3 regions of the Roseibium sp. JB4-4 genome follow, and region 2 is predicted to be linked to each of the others. Evidence: predicted binding sites of a transcription regulator. Region 2 holds the regulator's gene; each other region holds the start of a gene.
The links. The regulator LexA, encoded in region 2, represses DNA repair genes until DNA is damaged. The targets are predictions, from matches to a motif close to TGTTCNNNNTGTGTTCNG.
Positions count from the first base shown of each region.

Region 1: recA (recombinase RecA) is a predicted target of LexA. The motif match lies at 4,817-4,834, and genes of this name have one in related genera.
Region 3: ACZ1HV_RS17230 (helicase-related protein) is a predicted target of LexA. The motif match lies at 5,559-5,576, and genes of this name have one in related genera.

Region 1 covers NZ_CM146333.1:5,489,332-5,497,520, reverse strand. Annotated here, with positions in the region: gene ACZ1HV_RS25875 (cyclic nucleotide-gated ion channel) at 1-294, opposite strand, end outside; gene ACZ1HV_RS25870 (hypothetical protein) at 509-634, shown strand; gene alaS (alanine--tRNA ligase) at 721-3,378, opposite strand; gene recA (recombinase RecA) at 3,697-4,767, opposite strand; gene ACZ1HV_RS25855 (carbohydrate kinase family protein) at 5,084-6,007, shown strand; gene ACZ1HV_RS25850 (pseudouridine-5'-phosphate glycosidase) at 6,113-7,045, shown strand; gene ACZ1HV_RS25845 (DUF3772 domain-containing protein) at 7,050-8,189, opposite strand, start outside.
Region 2 covers NZ_CM146333.1:253,032-261,220, reverse strand. Annotated here, with positions in the region: gene fumC (class II fumarate hydratase) at 1-50, opposite strand, end outside; gene ACZ1HV_RS01255 (alpha/beta hydrolase) at 73-882, opposite strand; gene ACZ1HV_RS01250 (acyl-CoA synthetase) at 1,037-2,623, shown strand; gene ACZ1HV_RS01245 (PPC domain-containing DNA-binding protein) at 2,620-3,489, shown strand; gene lexA (transcriptional repressor LexA) at 3,647-4,369, shown strand; gene ACZ1HV_RS01235 (ComEC/Rec2 family competence protein) at 4,394-6,085, opposite strand; gene ACZ1HV_RS01230 (DUF4131 domain-containing protein) at 6,163-6,705, opposite strand; gene gltX (glutamate--tRNA ligase) at 6,954-8,189, shown strand, end outside.
Region 3 covers NZ_CM146333.1:3,651,244-3,659,432, forward strand. Annotated here, with positions in the region: gene ACZ1HV_RS17210 (RNA polymerase factor sigma-32) at 1-48, opposite strand, end outside; gene ACZ1HV_RS17215 (CarD family transcriptional regulator) at 237-827, opposite strand; gene fdxA (ferredoxin FdxA) at 1,281-1,613, opposite strand; gene ACZ1HV_RS17225 (RNA-binding S4 domain-containing protein) at 1,838-2,203, opposite strand; gene ACZ1HV_RS17230 (helicase-related protein) at 2,239-5,400, opposite strand; partial or broken gene pyc (pyruvate carboxylase) at 6,223-8,189, shown strand, end outside.

The sequences.
Region 1 (8,189 bases), 690 kb from region 2:
ATAGCGAAGACGTGCCTGGATCGGTCCGTAGCGGCGCAGCGGCGGATGCAGATCGGCCACATAGAGACGCAAGATGTATTCAACCAGAAAGACAAAGCCGCTGCCGAGTTGAAGAAAACGCAGATGTTCTCCGAAGGCCAGTCTTACGTCCGGCACGGTTTCGAATACGGCCAATGCAATATTTAAGATGATCAGGAAAACCAGAAAATGGCGCAAGGAGCGAGCCGCAAGCTTTCGTTTGCCTGTGTCTTCAAGCACTTCATAGAGTGCTCGCTTGAATTCGTGGCGCGTCACCCGCGTACTCCGGTGTCTTTTGCGGTACTGAAAGAGGAATAGCCGAAGAATGGGTTCAGACAAAGCGCTCTTGCTTGCTCAGCTGATTGCTCCCCGACCACTTCACGAAGACTACGCGAAGCCGTGAGCCAAAGTGGCATCAACGTGATTGGGCAAATTTGTCGCAGCCCCCATCTTTAGAAGGGTAAGCAAAACGCTCAAAAAGGAGACAAACATGAGTATCGAGACTGACAAGGTCAGAGCTGCGGAGACCTCACCGCACCATGTCGTACTGAAAATGCTTCTGGTATCCACTCTGCTGGCAGCCGCCTCTCTTGCAGCCGTTGCAATGGTTCACTGATCTAAACCCACCTGAAGACATTATCTCATGAAAAAAGCGTGCCCATTGGCACGCTTTTTCATTTTATGCAGTTGTTTTGGCTTCTGCTACAGAGCCGACAAGTGGCTTTCAATCGCCCCAATTGCGCTTTCCGCCTTCGAACCATCGGGCCCGCCGGCCTGTGCCATATCGGGCCGTCCACCGCCACCACGCCCGCCAAGCGCTTCTGATCCGAGCCTCACCAGGTCGACAGCACTAACCTTGTCGGTCAGGTCTTTTGTAACCGCTGTGACAATCGCAGCCTTGCCATCGTCGGCCACGTTGATCAGGACAACGACCCCTGAACCCAGCTGAGCCTTGGCATCATCCGCCATGCCCTTCAGATCCTTGGGGTTAATGCCTTCAACCGTGCGGGCCATCAGTTTGTAGGAACCAGCATCCTTGACCGGTGCTGCTTCCGAACCACCGCCGCCCATGGCAAGTTTCTTCTTGGCATCGGCCAGTTCCTTTTCCAGCCGCCGACGCTCCTCCACGAGCTGAGCAACACGGCCGGGCACGTCATCAACAGCAGTCTTCAGGATACCGGCGACCTCCCGCAGGCGCTTGTCCTGCGCATCCAGATAAGTCCTTGCCTCAGCACCGGTCAGCGCCTCGATCCGGCGAACACCCGCTGCAACTGCACCTTCGGAGACGAGCGTGACCAGACCGATATCGCCTGTGCGTTTCACATGCGTCCCACCGCACAATTCAAGCGAATAGGGTTTACCTTCCTTGGCACCATGCAAGGCGGTCCCCATGGAAACAACGCGTACTTCTTCGCCGTATTTTTCACCAAACAGGGCCATGGCACCTGCCTCGATCGCGTCATCGACTGCCATCAGCCTTGTGTCTACCGAAGCGTTTTGAAGCACGATCTCGTTGGCATAGGTCTCGACAGTTGAGAGTTCCTCTTCGCTCATGGGCTTTGGATGAGAGAAATCAAATCGAAGCCGTTCCGATGTGACCAATGAGCCTTTCTGTGCGACGTGGTTTCCCAGGACTTCTCGCAGCGCTTCATGGACCAGGTGCGTTGCCGAGTGGTTGGCCCGGATCCCTGTGCGCCGACCGTGATCCACCTTCAACTCAAGCGCAAGACCGGGCACCAGGGTCCCTTCTTCCACTGTCACGGAATGAACAAACAGGCCATCGGCCTTTTTCTGGGTGTTCGTGACAATTGCCGTTACGCCATTCGTCTGCACCACGCCGGTGTCACCGACCTGACCACCACTCTCGCCGTAAAACGGTGTCTGGTTCAGCACCATGAAACCATTCTGGCCTGCGGTCAGTTCAGCAACCTCTGCATCCTCAGACGCAAGGCCCGCAACGACACCTTCGGCAATCTCGGTTTCATAGCCCAAAAAGTCGGTCGCACCGTATTTTTCCTTCATGGCAAACCAGATCGTCTCGGTCGCCGCGCCGCCGGCACCTGACCAGGCAGCCCGAGCTTCGGCCTTTTGGCGCTCCATGGCCGTGTCGAACGCGTCCGTATCGACGGATATATCTCTGGCGCGCAGGGCGTCCTGGGTAAGATCTAGCGGAAAACCGTAAGTGTCATAGAGTTTGAATGCTGTTTCCCCGTCTAGCCGACCACCAGCCGACAGATCCTGCGTGGCGCTGTCGAGCAGGCCAAGGCCTCGCTCAAGCGTTTTGCGGAAACGGGTCTCTTCAAGCTTCAGCGTTTCCGTGATCAGGTCTTCTGCCCGGCCAAGCTCCGGGTAGGCCCGGCCCATTTCACGAACAAGAGCGGGCACAAGCTTATGCATAAGCGGTTCGCTTGCGCCCAGTAGATGGGCATGGCGCATTCCGCGGCGCATGATCCGGCGCAGCACATAACCGCGGCCTTCATTGGATGGCAGAACACCATCTGCGATCAGGAAGCTGGTTGAGCGAAGATGGTCGGCGATCACCCTGTGACTGCCTAGCGCGTCCCCTTCCGCATCAACACCGGTCGCGTTTTCCGAGGCGGCAATCAATGCCCTGAAGAGATCGATATCATAGTTGTTGTGAACGCCCTGCATGACAGCCGCAATGCGTTCGATCCCCATTCCGGTGTCGATCGACGGGCGCGGCAGGTCGAGACGCTTTTCAGGCGTCTGTTCATATTGCATGAAGACCAGGTTCCAGATCTCAATGAACCTGTCGCCATCTTCCTCAGGCGTGCCTGGAGGGCCGCCCCAAACATGGTCACCATGGTCGTAGAAGATTTCTGAGCACGGGCCGCACGGACCGGTATCGCCCATGGACCAGAAATTGTCCGAAGTCGGGATGCGGATAATCTTGTCTTCGCCAAGCCCGGCAATCTTCTTCCAAAGATCAAATGCCTGATCGTCCTCGGCATAGACCGTCACCAACAGCTTGTCCGCCGGCAGACCGTACTCCTTGGTGATCAGGTTCCATGCAAGTTCAATTGCCCGGTCCTTGAAGTAATCACCAAAGGAGAAGTTTCCGAGCATTTCGAAAAACGTATGGTGGCGCGCCGTATACCCGACATTGTCGAGGTCGTTGTGCTTCCCGCCTGCACGCACACACTTCTGGGATGTCACCGCCCGTTGATAATCGCGCTTTTCAAGACCGGTGAAAACGTTCTTGAACTGGTTCATTCCCGCGTTCGCAAACATCAAAGTCGGATCGTTCCGCGGTACCAGCGGACCGGAATCGACCACCTCGTGATCGTTCTTCTTGAAATAGTCCAGGAAGGCGGTGCGAATTTCGTTTACGCCGGTCATTCGGGTCTCACATCGGTCTGAGCCCGAAGATGCGGGCCAGTTAATTGGCTTTCTGATATCGCAGGTCCCCAGATTGGGATACCGGCCGGAAGAGCCTTTTAACTTTGACCTACAAACCTGTCCAGCAGTTGCGAAGAAGCTCGCTCAGAGAAACTGCGGATTTGCCCGTTGCCGCCGGCATTTTCAGACAGACCCGCAGGCGACTTCAAAGATGAAAAGACAAAACCCCTCCTTGATCGGCAAGGAGGGGTTCAAAATTTTGCTTATCAGACAAGATCGCGTCTGCGAACAGACGTCAGGGATGAGAGGAGAAAGATCTCAATCCTCGTCTTCTTCTGCGCCGCGTTCAGGGTCGATGATTGCTTCAGCGATAAGACCTGCATTCTGGCGAATGGCCAATTCAATCTCTTCAGCAATTTCCGGATTGTCCCTCAGAAACTGTTTGGCATTTTCACGGCCCTGGCCGAGCCGCTGGCTGTTATAGGAAAACCAGGCACCGGACTTTTCGACAATATTGCCTTTGACACCAAGATCGATCAGTTCGCCGGTTTTGGAAACCCCTTCGCCATAAACGATATCGAATTCAACCTGCCGGAAAGGAGGCGCAAGCTTGTTCTTGACCACCTTGACGCGCGTCTGGTTTCCGACCACCTCATCCCGATCCTTGATCGCGCCGATGCGGCGGATATCAAGGCGAACCGAAGCATAGAATTTCAGAGCATTACCGCCCGTCGTCGTCTCGGGCGAGCCGAACATGACACCGATCTTCATCCGGATCTGGTTGATGAAGATAACCATGCAGTTCGACTTGGAAATCGACGCGGTCAGCTTACGGAGCGCCTGGCTCATCAAGCGCGCTTGCATGCCCGGCAGACTGTCACCCATCTCCCCTTCCAACTCCGCCTTAGGGGTCAGGGCCGCAACGGAATCGATAACCAGAACATCAATTGCCCCTGAGCGCACAAGCGTGTCGCAGATCTCAAGCGCCTGTTCACCCGCATCCGGCTGGGAAATCAGCAGATTGTCGATGTCGACACCGAGCTTTCTGGCATACAAAGGATCAAGAGCATGCTCCGCATCAACGAAGGCGCAAATACCACCGCTCTTCTGAGCTTCGGCAACAGTATGAAGTGCCAGTGTGGTCTTACCTGACGATTCCGGACCGTAGATCTCAACGATACGTCCGCGCGGCAGCCCACCGATACCCAGCGCGATATCCAAACCGAGCGATCCGGTTGAGACAGACTGTATCTCCACTGCGTCCCTCTGACCCATACGCATGATGGATCCCTTACCGAAGGCTCTTTCGATCTGGCTCAGCGCTGCATCAAGCGCTTTTGTCTTATCCATCTGGCTGCTTTCTACGAGACGAAGTGTACTTTGTGACATGGCTTACGCTCCTTATTCCACGATGGACGCGCTGTTTCAATGAGAGCTTTGTACACTTTTTGTTCTCATTTGACAAGTCGGCGAAACCGATTGGTATTAAAACGGAAATGCTTGTTTGTTTCCAGTATGTTCTCTGTAGAACGTTTGGAGCTAACGCTGCGTAACTATTTCATTTGCGACACCTGTGATTCTATATGCCTGGAGAATCAACCGGCCATCGGCAAGGAGTTGCCGCATCAGGTTCGATCTGTTAGCCCGCTTGTCCTGTGTCTCAACGTCCGCCACTACCGATCGAGCTCTGGAGAAGTAATCAGGCGTGTCCCCGTCCTTCGAAAGTCCTGTTATTGCACTTGGTGCAATTCACTATGATACGATTGCGCATGGAGCTGAAGTGATCCGGCCCGAGACGTCCACGCCGGCGCGCTTCCACGCAAAACCAGGCGGAGTGGCGACGAATGTCTCTCGTAACCTTTCAAGGCTGGGTGTTCAAACCAAGCTCATCGGGACAGTTGGAGACGACGCTGCTGCGCAGATCCTCAAAGAGCAATTGGGTGAAGAAGGGATCGAACACTTCACCGTCACCAGATCGGGTTTTTCAACCGGACAGTATCTGGCGTTACATGATCCGGACGGTTCGCTGAAAGCCGCCTGCGTCGATGACCGCATCCTCTCCGAAGCGCCTGCCGACCTTTTCTCAGACATCGTTGACCGCTTGTCTGCAACTGCAGACGAAAAGACAATCTGGTTTGTCGACGCGAACCTGCCAGCCCCGATGCTTGAGGGCCTGGCGTCGCAAATCCAGACTGGAAGGCTGATGGCCAATGCGGTTTCGGATGCCAAGTCCCGGCGATTGAAACCCCTGCTCTCTCGCCTTGACTGCCTCTATCTCAATCGCGGAGAGGCCGCCGCGTTGACCGGATTGCCAGCTTCAGCGGGCCCAGATGAAATTTCTTCCGCCCTCGTCGACGCAGGTTTGAAAGCCTTCGTTCTGACAGACGGACCTTCCGGCATAATCGTTTCAAACAAGGGTTTGATCACCAGACTTACACCGGAAAATACGGATGTCGTCGACGTGACCGGCGCAGGTGATGCATTGACGGCGGGCAGCCTCGCAGCAGTTTCCAAGGGGTACGCTCTTGAAGAGGCGGTGAGGTTCGGCCTGAGGGCAGCGGCCCTGACCCTTGCCAGCACGGGCGCATTGGCTGAAACACTTTCCTGGGAAGCTTTGACCGCTTTTTGACCAAACGGACAAACCAATCACTTGGCGAGTTCTCGGTGCGAGCTTATAAGAGCGTCAAACGATAAAAGGGCTCTGCGCCCGTGGAAACAATAAGAGGCCTCTTCCGTGACACGCCCAAACCTCAGCACTTCAGTCAAAGACCTGCTTGTCTACAACGCAGAGGTCCGCGATGCACTTGCCAGCGAAAAACCGATCGTTGCGCTGGAATCCACGATTATCACGCACGGGATGCCCTTTCCGAAGAATGTCGAAACAGCCCGGCTGGTCGAAGCTGACATTCGTGCCGAAGGCGCAGTCCCAGCCACCATCGCACTGATGGACGGCAAGATCATGATCGGCCTGTCCGACAGCGACCTGGATCGCCTGGCTCAAGCTGAAGACGTTATGAAGTGCTCACGCGCCGACCTCACTTTTGCGCTCAGCACCGGCTGCTACGGCGCCACCACCGTTGCCGCCACGATGATGGCAGCGCATGTTGCCGGGCTGAAAGTGTTTGCGACCGGCGGCATTGGCGGTGTTCACAAGGGCGCGGAGACAACGTTCGACGTGTCTGCGGATCTCGACGAGCTTGGACGAACACCAGTCTGCGTTGTTTCAGCAGGCGCAAAGGCGCTGCTGGATATTCCCAAGACGCTGGAAGTGCTGGAGACCAAGGGGGTCCCGGTTATCGCTTTTGGCACTAGGGAACTGCCGGCATTCTGGTCCAGGATCAGTGGTCTCCAGGCGCCCTACACACTCAATTCGGCCGCTGAGATCGGAAACCTTTTGAAAATGCGGCAAAACTTTCCAGATCATGGTGGTGTCCTGATTGCCAATCCGGTGCCTTTGGCAGATGAAATACCCGGATCCGAGATGGCCGGCCATATTGACGAGGCTATCCGGCAGGCTGAGGCCCGGAATGTAACTGGAAAGGACGTCACGCCTTTCGTTTTGGGCGCAATTCTCGACCTGACGGCTGGACGCAGCCTCGACACGAATATCGCACTTGTACGCAACAACGCCCGCCTGGCAGCCCGTATCGCGGCTGAACTTGTCTAGAAGGTCAGGATGCCGGGGATGGATCAGCTTTTGCTTTTCCATCCAGGGCACTCAACACCTTGTCGATATCCTTGATATGCAGATCACGCTGGGGGATCGGGATTTCAATCCCTGATTTGCCGAATTCATTGTAGATGGCGAAAAAGAGATCCGACTGCGTCGTCAAAATATTATTGACGTCTTTCAGATAGCACCTGAGTTCAAAGTTCAAAGCATTCTCGCCAACCCCCATGAAGAGGACAAACGGCACCGGATAGCGCGCAACGGTGTAGTGTCCACGGGCCGCTTCGATCAAAATGGCCTTCACCCTCTCCAGGTCACTGCCGAATGCAACCCTGATTGGAAGCATCAATCGGCCGGACTTGTTGCTCAAGGTCATATTCTTGACCGTGCCGGCAATCAGATCCGAATTTGGAATGATGACATCATGCCGATCGAAGGTTTCTATCCTGGTCGAGCGAACGGAAATGTCGCGGACATAGCCCATATGACCGGAAACCTCGATCCAGTCCCCTTCCTTGATCGGCCGCTCTATCAGCAAGATGATGCCTGAGACGAAATTCGAGACAATGGTTTGCAGCCCGAACCCGATACCAACCGAGAGTGCCCCAGCCACGACGGCAAGGCTGGAAAGGTTCAATCCAGCGGTTGAAACCGCCACCAGAATCGCAAGCGTCAACCCGACATATCCGGTCCCGGTCACGATGGCCGTCTGCGCACCGACATCCATGCGAGTTTGCGGCAGAACCGATGTCCTCAGCAGGTTCTTCAGCCAACGTGTGATCAGCACGCCGATTGCGAAGACAACCCCAAGAACGATCAGAGAATCCAGTGACAAGCGGATATCCCCGAACTGAACACCCCCGATCAGCAATCGCCAAGCATCTGCGATATCCGTTGCCCTTGCGCCCCATGTCAGTGCGATGAGCGGCGTAAAGATCGCCACAAGTGGAACAATCAGTCCTATGGTCACCAGAATTGGTGTTGGAGCCGTGTCTTCCCGGTCGGTCGCGGTTTTCACCAGAAGCTGTGCCAGGTGGTAGAGCATGAAGCCCAACCCCAGCTGCGCGACCGTCATGATCATCGGAATGATGGCAGCCCTTGCCAGTTCCACATAACCGACGAGGGTCACACTGACTGCCAG
Region 2 (8,189 bases):
TTGTCTTCCGGTACATCGATTTCCCCAAGACTGTCGCTTTCTCTGCGCATTCGGCATTCCCCGCTTACCAGGTCAGTCCTTCAACAGAGCGGACACCAGCCCGCTATTCGGATCGATCAGGTCTTCAATCACGTCAAAATGGTGCCGGCCAGGTTCTGTATGACAAGTCGCGGTTGGCCAAGCCTGAGCCAGCAAGGTCGACTGGCGTACAAATTCAGGGCGCTCGTCTTCTCCAACCCACGCGACGACGGGGCATTCCCTGAGAGGCTCTGCAAGAGCCGGGCTCTCCCTTGCTGCGTCATCTTCCGACAAATTAAAAGATGCATTCATGGCGGTCTTCCTGAGCGGACGAAGGTCGTGAAGTCCGCTAATGGAGACCACTTTCTCAATTCTTCCAAGGAAGGTTGGCGAAATCGGTGTATCCGCACAAAGCATCCGTGTCACCAGATGACCGCCCGCAGAATGACCAGCAAGACGTATAGGCCCGTCCAAACGGTCACCGGCTGTATTGATGGCTTCTCCAATCTGCAAGGTGATATCTTCAATCCTGACCGAAGGTGCCAGCTCATACGAAGGCAGGCAAACGGTCCAGTTCTGGTTCAGGCAACCGGCAGCAAGGTGCGACCAGCTGGATTTGTCGAAACGCAGCCAATAGCCACCATGCACGAAAACCATCAGACCACGTGATGGCCCGTCAGGACTGAAAATATCAAATCTTTGGCGTTCACTATCACCATAGACGACATCGATTTCTTTTATGGGCCAGGTATCCCGGAACGCACTGGCTTCCTTTTCCCAGCGCGGCGGAAAGCTCGCAGCATCTTGAATGTGCGCAGCATTTGCATATGCATCGTCCCAATCGAAAGTCTCTTGCTCGTTCATTTCCCGCTCAAAGTCTCTTATTGCGAAACACAACAGGTATCCTTGCACGGATATTTGTGTCTGGGGAACGTTTCATTCCTTGCCAGCTTGTCAAGCTTATGATGCTCAGCCTAGGTTTCTGGACTTTCCGGGTGGGATGAAGGGAACTTAGCCAATGATAGAGCGTAGCTCGAACCGGGTCGCCAACTTGGCACACTTCTTGACCAAAAACGCGGCCCGGTGGCCTAACCGCGCGGCAATCATCTGGGAAGACAACACCTGGACCTGGCAGGAACTCGACAGGCGCGTCTCAGCGCTCGCGGCAGCCCTAAGCGATAGATTCGGCATCACCAAGGGTGACAGCCTTCTCGTTCAGGCGCAAAACTCCAATCAAATGACCGAAATCATGCTTGCTGCCTTTCGTCTTGGTGCGATCTGGGTACCCTGCAACTTTCGACAAGCCCCTGCGGAGACTGCCTACACTTGCGAGAAATCAAAAGCCAAGGTGATGCTCTGCGACGCAGACTTCGAAGAACAGGCACAAGCCGTCAAGGCTGCCAATCCGGACGTGCGCGGTATCGTTAGCATTGGAGAAAGCGCCTTTGGCGTTTCCTATGAAACCTTGTTAACCAGCCACATGGGAACACAATTTCCAAATGCACCGGTCGACTACACTGATCCCTGCTGGTTGTTCTTCACATCCGGATCCACCGGCCGGCCAAAAGCGGTGGTCCTGTCGCATGGCCAAATCGGCTTCGTTGCAGTCAACTACATGACAGACCTGATGCCAGGAACAAACGAAGAAGATGCATCGCTCGTGATAGCACCTCTCTCGCATGGCGCAGGTCTCCAGCAAATCGCGCAGCTTTCCGCAGGAACGGCACATGTCCTGATGCCAAGAACTGGCTTTAACCCCACAGTCGCTTTCGAACTGATCGAAAAGCACAAGGTCAGCAACATGTTCACGGTTCCCACTATTGTGAAACGCCTCGTCGAAGACCCGGCTGTCGAGCGCTACGATCATTCGAGCCTTCGTCATGTGATTTATGCCGGAGCTCCGATGTACCGCGAAGATCAGAAGCTGGCTCTCGAGAAGCTGGGCTCTGTTTTGGTCCAGTACTACGGACTTGGTGAAGTGACAGGCAACATAACCGTCCTGCGCCCTCAGGATCACGTGCAAGAAGACGGCCCTGAGGCGCGCATCGGCACTTGCGGCACCGAACGGACCGGAATTGAAGTTTCGATACAGGATGAAACTGGTGCCTTGTTGCCACCTGGAACAACAGGTGAGGTCTGCGTCATCGGGGCTGCGGTCTGCGCTGGTTACCTGGAAGACGATGCCGCCAATGAAAACGCGTTTCGCGACGGTTGGTTTCGAACCGGGGACATCGGTCATATGGACGAAGACAGGTATCTCTATCTAACCGGTCGCGCGTCAGACATGTATATTTCAGGCGGGTCGAATGTGTACCCAAAGGAAGTGGAGGAAGTTTTGTTGGCACATCCTTCCTTGTCGGAGGTTGCAATTCTTGGCATTCCAGACCCTCAATGGGGAGAAGTCGGACTTGCGGTGTGTGTGGCCTCAACCAATTCTGAACCGGAACCGGAAGCGGCAGAATTGAGCGAATTTCTTGCCGGAAAGATCGCCCGATACAAGAGACCGCATCGATATTTGTTTATTCAAGCAATGCCCACCAGCGCTTACGGAAAGATCACGAAAAAGCTGGTACGTGAATTTCTGATCGAAAAAGGCTTGATATGAGACGCGGAGTTCCACGGACACTTGATGATATCAAGCACCCTGGACCAATTGCATCTCAACGCAGACCCTCTCTCCCATGCCATGCTGAACCGGTTGCGCTGTCCTTGTCCGATGGAGGTGGTCTGCTGGAAAAGCTTGGCCAGTGGATCGAAGCGTCAGGCTATCAATCCGCGATACTTGATCTCGGTGGCGTGGAACTCAACGCCTTTGACTATGTCATGCCGGATCGTGCGATCGACGACAGGCATGCCGCCTGGTATAGCGACAAACAGGCCTCCGAAGGATCAACACTCATCGAAGCCGTTGCCATTCTGGGCCTCCGGGACGGCAAGTGGTTTGCGCATATTCACGCCTACTGGCTTGAAAACGGCAATGTCCATCTCGGCCACCTCCTTCCGGACAGCGTGTCCCTCGCAAGGAAAGCGGATCTGACCGGATATGGCTTAACGGGAGCTGGTTTCGAAGCCGAATACGACCTCGAAACTGAGTTTACGCTTTTCCGCATCAAGCCATCGCAAACCATCGTCGCCCCCTCCACTCCGCCGAACGCTCTCATCACAACGCTGGCACCATTTGAGGATCTTCACGACAGTATCTGCGATCTCGCTTCGACTATTGGGGCCAACACCTTCAAGGTTGTCGGTCTCGGCAGTCTCGCAGGTGCTGAATTCACATCGTCGCCGCCCATGACAGGCCTTATCTCTGAAATCCTCTTGCAATCAGGTAGTGGCTGCGAACCCAATCAAGGCCAACGGATTCAGATACGCTGCATAGATCTCGACGGAAATCTCCATCAAGGGGTTGCACAGCCCGGCGGGTGCCCGACCCTCGTAACCTGCGAATTGCTGCTGATTTCAACTGACTGAAACACGTTCTAAAGCCGTAATTGATGAACTCCGTTCAATTCCGTGAAAACGGCGGCAATAGAACAGTAAGAGAACATTTACCCTTGCAGAACACAATAGGAACAGCTAAGGTGTTCTCGATTTGTACCAGTCCGATTCTAGGTCAGGGGTAACCGTTATGTTGACGCGCAAGCAGTACGAACTGCTCATGTTCATTCATGAAAGACTGAAGGAAACTGGTGTTCCACCGTCCTTCGATGAAATGAAGGACGCGCTGGACCTGCGTTCCAAGTCTGGTATCCATCGGCTCATTACGGCTCTTGAGGAACGCGGCTTTATTCGTCGCTTGCCAAACAGGGCCAGAGCCATGGAAGTTGTCCGCCTTCCGGACTCAATTGCTCCCGGCCTTGGGGCTCCACGACCACGTGGAAGTTTCTCACCCGAAGTCATCGAGGGCTCTCTTGGCAAGGGAGAAGGCGCCAAGTCTCCTTCTCCTGCTCCATCTGTTCCTGAAGTCGCAGGCACAGAAATACCTGTTATGGGCCGGATCGCCGCCGGTGTTCCGATTGAAGCAATTCAGAACCACAGTCATTCAATCACTGTCCCTCAAGAGCTTCTCGGCAAGGGCGAACACTACGCACTGGAAGTGCGCGGTGACTCTATGATCGAAGCCGGCATTCTTGATGGTGACACGGTCCTTATTCGTCGGACAGATTCAGCTGACAGCGGTGACATTGTCGTTGCACTGGTTGACGATGAGGAAGCAACATTGAAGCGACTTCGCAAAAAAGGTGCGTCCATTGCACTCGAAGCCGCAAATCCAGCTTATGAGACCCGAATTTTCGGACCGGGGCGTGTTCGTGTTCAAGGACGTCTCGTTGCTTTGTTTCGCCAGTATTAGATCGTACGGTCGTTACTAACGGCTTCACTTGGCTTTCGAGGTCAGGTTTGCGCGCGTCATTTCTCCTATTTGGTGCCAGGGTCTTGGTGCCTCTGGAATTGCGAAAATCATTTTTGAGACGATGGTGGTTGCGGCTTGGGTGTCACGCCTGTCAGTGCCATCAATCTTTTGATTTCCGGTTTCAGCGGTGTGCTGCTGCTTGTCAGGCAATTTGTCGTCGCGCGCCGTTGCTTGCGCAGACAGCCAAATAGACACCGCCCCTCGCCTGGCTCTCGTTTCTGCATCAATAACAATGGCTGCTCGGCAACCATCTGGAACGATTAAATCGGTCACGATCAGATCGGCAAATTGGCAATCCTGAAATAAAGCGTCCGCATGCCGAGGAAATGCAATTGAAACAGGCACTTCGACGTTTTGACCGTTCGGCAATTGATCGACTGGCGCATGCGCTCTGATCACACATCCTGATTGATCGCAGTTCCGCTGGGGCGATTTCATCTTGCGCGATTTAATCGCAGACACGGAAACCCCTTCTTTTTGAAGCCAGAGTTCTGTCACGAAGGAAGAACGGTTGACTGATAGGTTCAAGAAACCGTTTTCGTCGCGAGCCGCAACTCTCGAACCCGAAGACGCGATTTGAATATCGGGAGGCCGAGACAAGAAAATCAGGAGTATCGCCAGGGCAAATGGCGCTGCTGAAAACAAACGCCACCGCCCCGGCACCAGAAGAACCAGAAACAGCGCACTTATCAAAAACAGGGTAGGCAACGCGGAGAGATTGCCGACGGTCCCTGTATCGCCCCCCAGAGCTGCGGTGAATTCTGAAATATCAAGCAACCAGGAAATGCCAATCGACATAAAGGCAAGAGGAATTGCGGCCAGTCCGAATGGCATTAGGATGAGCGCAAGAACACCCATAGGCATGACCAGCAATGAAAAGACAGGCATTCCGAGCATATTGCCAACCACGCCAAAGGGCGCAATCCGGCCGAAATGGTGTGCCCCGACAATCCCCGTTGCAAGTCCGGCAACAACTGCCGTTACAAGCAGACCGAATGACCACTTTCCCAAAGAAGCAAAGATCCTTGGCAGCAAGCCAACACGAACGTCTTTCTTCCAGCTCTCTTTGTCTCGACTGCGCCAAAGCTCATAGACGGCGACAAGGCAAATGACAGCTGAGAAGGACATTTGGAACCCGGGAAAAAACAAGCGTTCTGGTGAAATCAACAGAAGCAGAAATCCGGCAAGAGCAACGCTTCTAAGCGTCAAACCACGACGGCCTACCAAAACCCCAAGAAAGACAAGTCCGATCATCACAAATGAGCGCTGAGTTGCGACGGCCGCGCCGGAAATGAGCAAATAACCAACCGCGGCGCATAGCGCAGTTGCCGCCGCCCATTTGTGAATGGGCCATCTGAGTGCAAGCGGTTGAAACAGCGAAAGCAACAACAAAACCGCGCCAAATGCACCCCCTGCGAAAAGAGCCATATGCAATCCGGAAATTGCCAGGATGTGAGCCAATCCTGCTGCGCGAAGTGCTTCCTCTTGCACCTCGGTGATACCGCTTCGGTCCCCCACAAGGAGGGCAACAACAAGGGCAGTTTCCGGGCCCTGCCCCATCACAGTTCTAATCTTGTCTGCAATACCTTCGCGCAGGTTCTGAACCAGTGCTCTGGCTTGGATCGTCAGTGGCGTATTGTCAGATGCCAAGACCATTGAAGGCCCATAGCCAAACCCCGTCGCACCAATTTGGGAATAGAAGGCTCGATAAGAAAAATCATAGCCCCCAGGCATCACTGGTCCTGCCGGAGGAAAAGCCTCCCCCGCAGTTCGACCATTTGCCCCGGTCTGGCAATGTCGCCTGCCGGCACCCGCATCCGAACCTTTTTGGGAAATCCCAGGTCCGATCGCGTTCGATCATTGACGGTTTCAACTTGCAGCAGCAGCCGAACACCGCGCGCATTGACCTGTCGCTCAAGAACAAACCCGGTCAGCGTGACATTCATCATTTCAGAGAGTTTTGGGGCCGCGACCGTGGCTGTCCTGACGCTGGCGACAGTCAAACCGGAAACCAGCGCCAGAAGGAGCAGAACAAACCTGCTTAAAGACCCTCGCCGGGAAATTCGGTAAACAGCACCCATTGCAAAAAGCGTAAGCGCAGTGAGCAAGATCCTATTGGGCTCAGCCGGCAAAATCTTGTAGATCGCAATTCCTGCAGAAAATGCGAAGCAGCACCACAAAAGCCCCTGATCTTCCCAGATGCGGCTCTGAACAACGCCGGACTTTTTTGACGTGAGCGCCGCCAGAACCGCCCAGGCGGACTGAGCCTTGTCCATCCGGCCCCTGCGGTATTGGTGAGGTTCGTTTTCGAGTAATTGGGTTTGAGATGCAGGATGCGAAGCCGCTGAATTGCGGCTCTGTTTTTTTCGGGCGGTGTTTGCTGCTGCACCACCTGCTGATCCTTCCATCTCCTAAAGAAACGGGCAAGTGCCTATTTAGCCTTGCCAATGCCTGTGCTAAGACCGCGCCACCTTCAAAGGCGCAACCTGCGCCGTTATCTTGACAGAGACTTTTAATTAGCACCATGGCACAAGACATCGTCACGCGTTTTGCTCCTTCGCCGACCGGCTTTCTACACATCGGCGGCGCTCGCACCGCATTGTTCAACTGGCTGTTTGCCAAGCATTTTGGCGGAAAAATGCTGCTACGGATCGAGGATACCGACCGTGCCCGCTCCACGGATGAAGCCGTTGACGCCTTGATTGACGGTCTCGGATGGTTGGGCCTTGACTGGGACGGAGATCCCATTTCTCAGTTTTCCCGCGTTGGACGTCACGGCGAAATCGTCGAACAGATGGTGGCAAACGGTTCAGCCTATCGCTGCTATTGTTCGCCGGAAGAGGTTGATGCCATGCGCGAAAAGGCGCGGGCTGAAGGTCGTCCGCCCCGCTACGATGGCACCTGGCGCGATCGTGATCCATTAGAAGCGCCAAAGGACATCGCACCGGTCGTTCGCCTCAAAGCGCCACAGTCCGGCGAGACCGTCGTCGAGGATTTGGTCCAGGGCCGAGTTGTCATTCCAAACAAGGATTTGGACGATTTTGTCATCATGCGATCGGATGGCACACCGACATATATGCTTGCCGTGGTCGTCGACGATCATGATATGGGAATCACGCATATCATCCGCGGTGTCGATCACCTGACAAATGCCGCCAGGCAAACTCTGATTTTCCAAGCGCTTGATTGGGAAGTCCCTGCCATGGCGCATATTCCACTTATTCACGGGCCTGATGGCGCGAAACTGTCAAAACGCCATGGAGCAACCGGAGCCGAAGCCTATCGTGCCATGGGTTATCTCCCGCAGGCTATGCGCAACTATCTTGCGCGTCTTGGCTGGAGTCATGGCGACGAAGAAATCATGTCGCTCGACGACATGATAAAGTGGTTTGGCTTGGATGCTGTTGGCCAGTCCGCCGCCCGCTTCGACTTCAAGAAACTCGAGAATCTCAACGGGCACTACATGCGCGCAACACCGGACCAGGAGTTGCTGGAGCATTGGAAAATCTATCTTCAGCATGCTGAAGACGGCGCTGCAGTATTGAATTGGCTTGCTTCACCAGACAAGGAAAGCGTAGCGCTCGCGGCTCTACCAGGTCTAAAGGAACGGGCCAAAACGCTGGTTGAGCTCACCTCAAGCGCTTCTTATCTTTGGCGCCAGCGCCCTCTCGATTTTGACGAAAAGGCGCAGAAAATCCTCAGCGATGAAGCAAAGAGCATCTTGAAAGACCTTCACGGTGTTTTGACGGCAGCCAATGAA
Region 3 (8,189 bases), 2.5 Mb from region 2:
TGCTTTCATTGCTGCTTGAACTAGCTGACGTTTTTCGCTCATGGACATCGCTGACGCTCCGACGCTGTTATCGGGGATACTACGTACATAAGTGCAGGTTAGATCACTTACGAATGTCACCGAGGCAGATTTTGTGCACTTCTCCGTGATAAGCCCGCGAGCAGGTGCTTCAAAAAGAAAAGGCCCGGACGAATCCGGGCCTTGCCAATTTCATTTTTTGAGGAGGATTGCTGCGGTTAGGCAGCTTCTTCCTTGTCTTCGTCATCATCCGAGCCGGCTTCAGCAGCAGCGGCGGCTTTAATCCGGCTCGGTGACTTTGCCAGGTTTTGCTCGATCTGCTTGATCGCCTCGGTTTCAGAGCATTTGTTCACGGCTGCGATCTCACGCGCCATACGGTCCAGCGCAGCTTCGTACAGCTGGCGCTCGGAGTAAGACTGTTCCGGCTGGTTTTCAGAGCGGAAAAGGTCGCGGACAACCTCGGAAATCGAGATCAGATCGCCGGAATTGATCTTTGCTTCATACTCCTGCGCACGACGGCTCCACATGGTGCGCTTTACGCGCGGGCGGCCCTGAACAGTCTCCAGAGCTTTCTTGACCGCTGCCGGATCACCCAGCTTGCGCATACCCACAGACGTGATCTTTGCGACCGGCACGCGCAGTGTCATCTTGTCCTGTTCAAAAAGGATAACGAGCAACTCCAAAGAGTGACCTGCCACGTTTTGCTCTTCAATTGCGGTAATCTGGCCGACGCCATGCGCCGGATAAACGATGTACTCGCCGGTCTTGAATCCTTGACGCTGCGCGGTCTTTTTGGTGTTCGTTGCCATACTTATATTTTCTCCTGCGCAGTTGATCGGCCCCATGGGCCGGTGATGGATCGCTGTGCGATCCTCTTTTTTATGCGACACGTACCCCGCCGAGCGATCCTTTGCGGAACGCCTGTTGATATGCGGCGTGTCAGGGCTGGTCAGTCGTCTATTTCCACTCTAGAACCTTATTCACACACATGAGCTGCCGGGATCTTGCTCTGTCCGGTGACTGTGAGCCGGAACAGATTGGGAAGACTCCGTTTTTGGGGTTGGTCTCGTGGTTGGCGACTATCCACTAAAGGTAACATACTTTTGTGGAAAATTAAAGCGTTGTGCTTTTTTGATGTGCAAATGACACATAGCACCTCACTGAAGCCATCAGTCAGGTGTTTGAATTTCTTATAAGAATCACAAATTAAGTAAGTATAGCTGACGCATGCGGCAGTGCGCCGCACGCATAAGTTTATCGAATCAAGACGGCGGGTTTGGCGAGAAAAACTTCTCGAATTTATTTTCTTTGCCGTCGTATTCAGCTGCGTCGGGCAGCGGTTCTTTCTTTTCGGTTATGTTTGGCCACTTCTCCGAATACTCGGCATTGACCTCAATCCACTTTTCCAATCCCGGTTCCGTATCAGGAAGAATGGCTTCCGCTGGGCACTCGGGCTCGCACACGCCGCAATCGATGCACTCGTCCGGATTAATGACGAGGAAGTTCTCACCCTCATAGAAGCAGTCCACCGGGCACACTTCAACACAGTCGGTGTATTTGCACTTGATGCAATTGTCTGTGACGACGTAGGTCATCGGTATCCTCATATAAGCCGGCAACCAAATCAGGACGTTCGGACAGCATCCCTCTTATGTCGCGGCGGTCATATGTGAAGCTCATCTATCAGGAGCCGCACATTAAATCTACTTCAGGGCGTTGGGTATCGTTTTTGGATGATGGGCGCAAGCGCCCACGATGACGCATTTTGGTGAAGAAGGAGAAAGATTTTTCGTTTTTTGGCGGTTGGGCGCATTCGGTGTCAGCTATCGCTGCGAAATGCATCCATCTTGCGGCGATCTCGTTTGGTCGGTCGGCCTGACCCGGCTTCCCTTTGGCCAGGTGGCTGTGCAGGAGGGTCAGTCTTTGGAGGTGGCGGAGGCGACAAGTCTTCGTAGAGCTTCCGCGCTTCCTCATAAGGGCCGCGCCGTTTGCCAAGTGCGACGATCTTGAGAACAAGTACTCTTCGTTCCTGCGCGATGGTCAGGACGTCCCCGGGCTTAACGGTCTTGCTTGCAGAAGCAATTTTGTCCTTATTGACCCGGATATGGCCGGAGGTCGCCAGTTTTTGTGCAAGAGACCGGGACTTCGTGACCCTGGCATACCAGAGCCACTTGTCGATGCGCAGGCTGCCCGAAGCAGAAAATTCACCGGTGTCCGGAATTACTTCTTGTCCTTGCTGTCCAGGTTTTCCTTCAAGGCCATCAGAGCTGCGAAGGGCGAATTTGGATCGATAGGCTTGTCTTTTGGCGTCTTGTCGCGCCGGTGGCCACCGTCATGGCCCTTGCCGCCATGTCCACCCTTGTTCCGGTTCGGTCCGCCTTTTCCGGCACCCTTGGCGTGGCGTTTGTCGCCGTGTCCGCCTTTCGGTCCGGGGGATTTGCGGTCTCCACCACGCCGTTGGTCGTTGCGGCCGCGAGGACGGCGATCATGCCGGCCTGGACGCCAGATTTCGATGGTGACGGTTTCCGTTTCCGGGTCACTTTCGGTCGCTTCACCGTCCGCTGCCGCCTCTGTCGACGCATCCGGTGTCTGGACAGTGTCAGACTGGGCGTTGCCTTCAGCTGCTTCCGCCTCCGCCGATTGCACTGCCGGTTCCGCAGTCAGACCTTCTGATTGCTCTTCACCGGCAGGTTCCGCCTCCGCAGCGGGGACATCAACAGCCTGTGTGTCTGCACTGCCGTCGGCAGCAGCAACCGGCGTTTCAGCCGCGACCGAAGCGTTGGCTTCATCTTGGTCTGCGGCGGGCTGCGCGGGCTCTTCCGGCGTTTCTGCGGAGGACGCGTCCTCGACGGTGCTCGGTACTGCCGTCGCTTCGGACCCGTCGACTGCTGCCTTTGCAGTGACCGGACGCTGCACTTCCTTTGTTTCAACACGGTAGCCGAGCGATTTCAGAACCGAGGAAAAGTCCTCACCAGCGCATCCGAGCAGAGACGTCATTGCAACAGTTACGGTGAAGCCTCTACCGGTTTCGATTGCCCCTTCCGGCGGCGCAACCTCCGCATCAAGCGGCTTCCAGGCGATCAATGGCCGGATCAGGTCTGCCAGGCGTTCCAGAATGTCGACACGCACGGCCCGAGGACCGCAGACCCTGAACCCGACAACCTTGTAGAGCGCCTTGTCGATGCTTTCATCAACCGGAATGGAAGTGCGGCCCGACGCGGACAACTGTGGCAACTCGGCCATGCCATTCATGTCAAGCGAGCCGTGCTTCAGCGCCCATAGCTGTGCCAGCAATTGGCTGGGGGCTGGTTTCAATAGTGCGGGTACGAAAACGGTGTACGCACCAAAACGAATGCCATGCTTGCGCAATGAGGCGCGCATGTCCTGATCGAGTTGCCTGATCTCGTCTGCCGCTTCCTGGCGTTCAAGAATGCCGAGACCCTCAACGATGCGGAAGGCAATGCCGCGCGCAAGACCTTCCAGATCTTCACCGTTTTTCAAGTCCACGAGCGGTTTCAGCAACGTGTCAATCTGCGCCTTGACCCAAAGGTCGATGCGGCTCTGGACAGCTTCCCTTGTCGGACCTGACAAATGGTCGTCCGCCAGCAGCAGTGCCGTCGGCGCAAGCAGGTCTTCATCGGCAACCAATTTGGCGACCGGTTCGCCCCGCCAGCGGATGGTGCCATCCGATGTCAGCACAAAATCGGTATTTTCCGACTTGCCGAGCTTTTCGGCGCGAGACTCGATCTCGGTCGTCAGTGCCTTCTGGGCGGCTGCGCGCACGGTCTTCCCATCCGGGCCCTCGGCCGCCGCGTCGGGAGCAAAGCGGAAGCCAAGCAGATTTCCGATGTGCTGACCTTCAACGAGCACATCGCCACTCGATGTAATTTCTGCTTCCAGCATTGCGTTCTCTCTCAAACGTCGCATCAATACACTTGTCCGCCGATCCACGAAACGCTGTGTCAGCCGCTCGTGAAGGGCGTCAGATAACTTGTCTTCTATGCCGCTTGCCACACCTTGCCAGTGAGCCGGATCGGCCAGCCAGTCAGGACGATTCGCGACATAAGTCCAGGTCCGGATGTGAGCAATCCGGTTTGCGAGTGTGTCGATATCACCATCTGCGCGGTCTGCGAAGGCCAATTGACGCGTGAACCAATCGTCAGCAATGACATCGTGCCGCATCAAATGGCTGTAAATGGTGTTCAAAAGGTCGGCGTGGTTCGCGGGTGCAATCTTGCGATAATCTGGGACCTGACACACATCCCATAACAATTCGACCGCTTTTTCACCCTTTGCCATGTCAGATATTGCGTTGTCGCGCAATAAATGTTCAAGCGCCGTGATGTCATCGCCGGTGGGTGCCCTGGCGAGACCCTCTTCTTTCGGCACTGCATCCAGGGTTTTCCGAAGCGAGCCGATGGAAGAAAAATCCAGAGAACTGTTGCGCCATTGCAGCACTTTCAGGCTTCCGAACTGATGACTTTCAATCTGTTCGACGAGTTCGTCAGGCAACGGGTCGACCCGACCGGTGACACCGAAGGTGCCGTCTTTGGTGTGCCTTCCGGCGCGCCCGGCGATCTGACCCATCTCAGAAGCCGTCAATTGCCGATACTGGTATCCGTCATATTTCCTGTTGCCCGCAAAGGCGATGTGGTGGACATCGAGGTTGAGGCCCATGCCGATGGCATCTGTGGCAACGAGGTGATCGACATCGCCATTCTGGAAAAGGTCAACTTGGGCATTCCGGGTTCTTGGGCTCAGTGAGCCAAGGACGACGGCAGCACCGCCACGTTGCCGGCGGATGAGTTCAGCGATCGAATAAACTTCGTCGGACGAAAATGCGACGATCGCGGACCGGGCCGGCAGACGGGACACCTTTTTGGAACCCGCATATTCCAGAATGGACATACGCGGCCGGGTCACGACATTGAGACCCGGCAGAAGCCTTTCCAGCAAAGGTCGCGCCGTCGCCGAACCCAGCAACAGGGTTTCCGACATGCCGCGCAAATTCAGGATGCGGTCGGTGAAAACGTGCCCCCGATCCAGATTTCCGGCGAGCTGCACCTCATCTATAGCGACAAACTCGGTTTTAAGATCCAGCGGCATCGCCTCGACCGTCGAGACCCAGAACCGCGGATTATCCGGAATGATCTTTTCTTCACCCGTGACCAGGGCAACGGCGTCTTTGCCCGCCCGGTCCGCCACGCGCCCATAGACCTCGCGCGCCAGAAGGCGCAATGGCAGGCCGATCAGACCTGAGGACTGCGCCAGCATGCGTTCTATTGCGAGGTGAGTCTTGCCGGTGTTCGTCGGTCCGAGCACGGCCGTGACAGTACGGGACCGGGCTTGCGGCGGCAGCGGCAGTGGTTGGGGGCGTGGCATGGAAGTGGTTTTGGTTGGCTTTCTTTGGCAAGGCGCTCTAAAGGACGCCATTGGAATGGGCCCTAAATATGGTGGAGCGTATCTAGCACGGCGCCGCGCGTTGTGTCCCTATCCAAATGGTCAAAAACGTCTCTTTTTTCAATTGAAAAATTCTTGTGGAGAACGACTCTGGAACAAACCGAAACCGAATCGCGGACTCTTGTTGATTCAGGATTTGTTCCCTACGAGATGTAGACTCTTTAGTGCTATTGGGTACAAAATCCTGAATCTGGTCAATAGTTTGAGTCAAAATCTATCAATGAGAGTGATTTGGAGCGAATCGCTGTCAAGAATTAAAATTCCGAAAATTGCCGGAATAACCTTGGAGGCTCGTCCGTTTACCTTTGGACACAGGGTGAACGAAGCCTGGACGAATCGCTGATTCAGAAAAGTTGCGGGTTTGTTCGTACCAGATTTGGTAGGTTAGCATGCGGCAGAACGGATTTTTGAACCGATATCCCGGGCGCCGACAAAAGGCAGTCAACCTGGTGTTCAGAACAGTGTCTCAATTTGGTTCAGAGTTGAAAAATGCGCTCAAAAATTTTGCAAGTGCAGGAAAATGGCTGACGTTTTGCTGCACTGCAAATAAATCGAAAACGGTAATCCGTCGGAGACTTAGGCCGGATTAGTGTTCATTTTCTATGAGTTAGCGGTGCAGGCGCAAAAATTTTCTCCGGCTTAAAAAAAGGACATACCTTCTGCCCCTTTTCAAGCGCCTCCTACCAAAGTAGAAATCTTGCCGAAAGTGGCTGAAATTTGGCTCAAAGTTAGGGGAGAGGGCGTTTGGCAATTGCAAAAATTCTCGTTGCGAACAGATCCGAGATTGCGATCCGGGTGTTTCGGGCGGCCAATGAGCTTGGTCTGAAAACCGTTGCGATCTATGCGGAACAGGACAAGTTGGCGCTGCACCGCTTCAAGGCCGACGAGGCCTACCAGGTCGGAAAAGGGCTTGGCCCCATCGAGGCCTACCTGTCCATCGACGAGATCATACGTGTTGCCAAGCTTTCCGGGGCGGATGCAATCCATCCAGGATATGGTCTCCTTTCCGAAAGCCCGGAATTCGTTGACGCCTGTGAAGCTGCGGGAATTACCTTTGTCGGACCCAGATCCGACACCATGCGCCGTCTGGGCAACAAGGTCGCTGCCCGTAATCTTGCGATTGAAGCTGGTGTTCCGGTCATGCCGGCGACTGATCCACTGCCAGATGAAATGGATGAAATCCGGCGCCAGGCAGAGAGCATCGGCTATCCCGTCATGTTGAAAGCCTCCTGGGGTGGCGGCGGACGCGGGATGCGGGTGATCCCCGACGAAGCGACGCTGGAAAAGGAAGTTCTGGCCGCAAAGCGCGAAGCAATGGCCGCCTTCGGCAAGGACGAGATCTATCTTGAAAAGCTGGTTCAGCGCGCCCGGCATGTGGAAGTGCAGATCCTCGGCGATGGCGAATCCGTTGTGCATCTGTTCGAGCGTGATTGTTCCATTCAGCGCCGGCATCAGAAAGTCGTCGAGCGGGCTCCGGCTCCATATCTCGACGAGGCCAAAAGGCAGGAACTTTGCGAATACGGTCTGAAGATAGGTCGCGCAGTCAACTATCGCGGTGCAGGTACGGTCGAATTCCTGATGGACGCCGATACGGGCGCCATCTATTTCATCGAAGTCAATCCGCGTGTCCAGGTTGAGCATACGGTGACGGAAGAAGTCACCGGCATCGACATCGTGCAGGCGCAGATCCACATTGCGGACGGTTACAAGATCGGTTCGCCGGAGAGCGGTGTCCCGCCGCAGGAAATGATCCGTCTCAACGGTCACGCATTGCAGTGCCGGATTACGACCGAAGATCCGGAACAGAATTTCATTCCGGACTACGGGCGCATCACGGCTTATCGAGGCGCCACCGGATTTGGCATTCGCCTGGATGGCGGGACAGCTTATTCCGGTGCGGTGATCACACGTTTCTATGATCCGCTGCTGGAAAAGGTTACGGCCTGGGCACCCACGGCCGAAGATGCGCGCAAACGCATGGACCGCGCGCTGCGCGAGTTCCGGATCCGCGGCGTTGCCACGAACCTGGTCTTCCTTGAAAACATCATCGGACACGATGATTTCAAGGCCAATGCCTATACAACGAGATTCATCGACGACACGCCTGCTCTCTTTGAGCAGACGAAACGGCAGGATCGGGCAACCAAACTCCTGACCTATATTGCCGACGTTTCCGTCAACGGGCATCCGGAAACCAAGAACCGCGAGAGGCCGCCCAAGGATGCGTCTGCGCCAATCGTTCCTGATTTTGGCGACGGCAAACCGGCTGGAACCCGGCAATTGCTCGATGAACTGGGTGCGAAGGGTTTCGCCGACTGGATGAAGGCGGAAAAGCGCGCGCTGATAACCGACACGACGATGCGCGACGGGCACCAGTCACTGCTGGCCACTCGCATGCGCAGCCACGATATCGTCAATGTGGCCGATGCCTACGCAACCGGTTTGCCAAACTTGTTCTCTCTGGAGTGCTGGGGTGGTGCGACTTTCGATGTTGCCATGCGCTTTCTCACCGAAAGCCCCTGGGAGCGTTTGCATCAGATCCGCGAAAGAGCGCCGAATATCCTGCTCCAGATGCTGCTGCGCGGTTCCAACGGGGTCGGCTACACAAATTATCCGGACAATGTGGTTCGCTACTTCGTCAAGCAGGCAGCCGAAAACGGCATCGATCTTTTCCGCGTCTTCGATTGCCTGAACTGGGTCGAAAACATGCG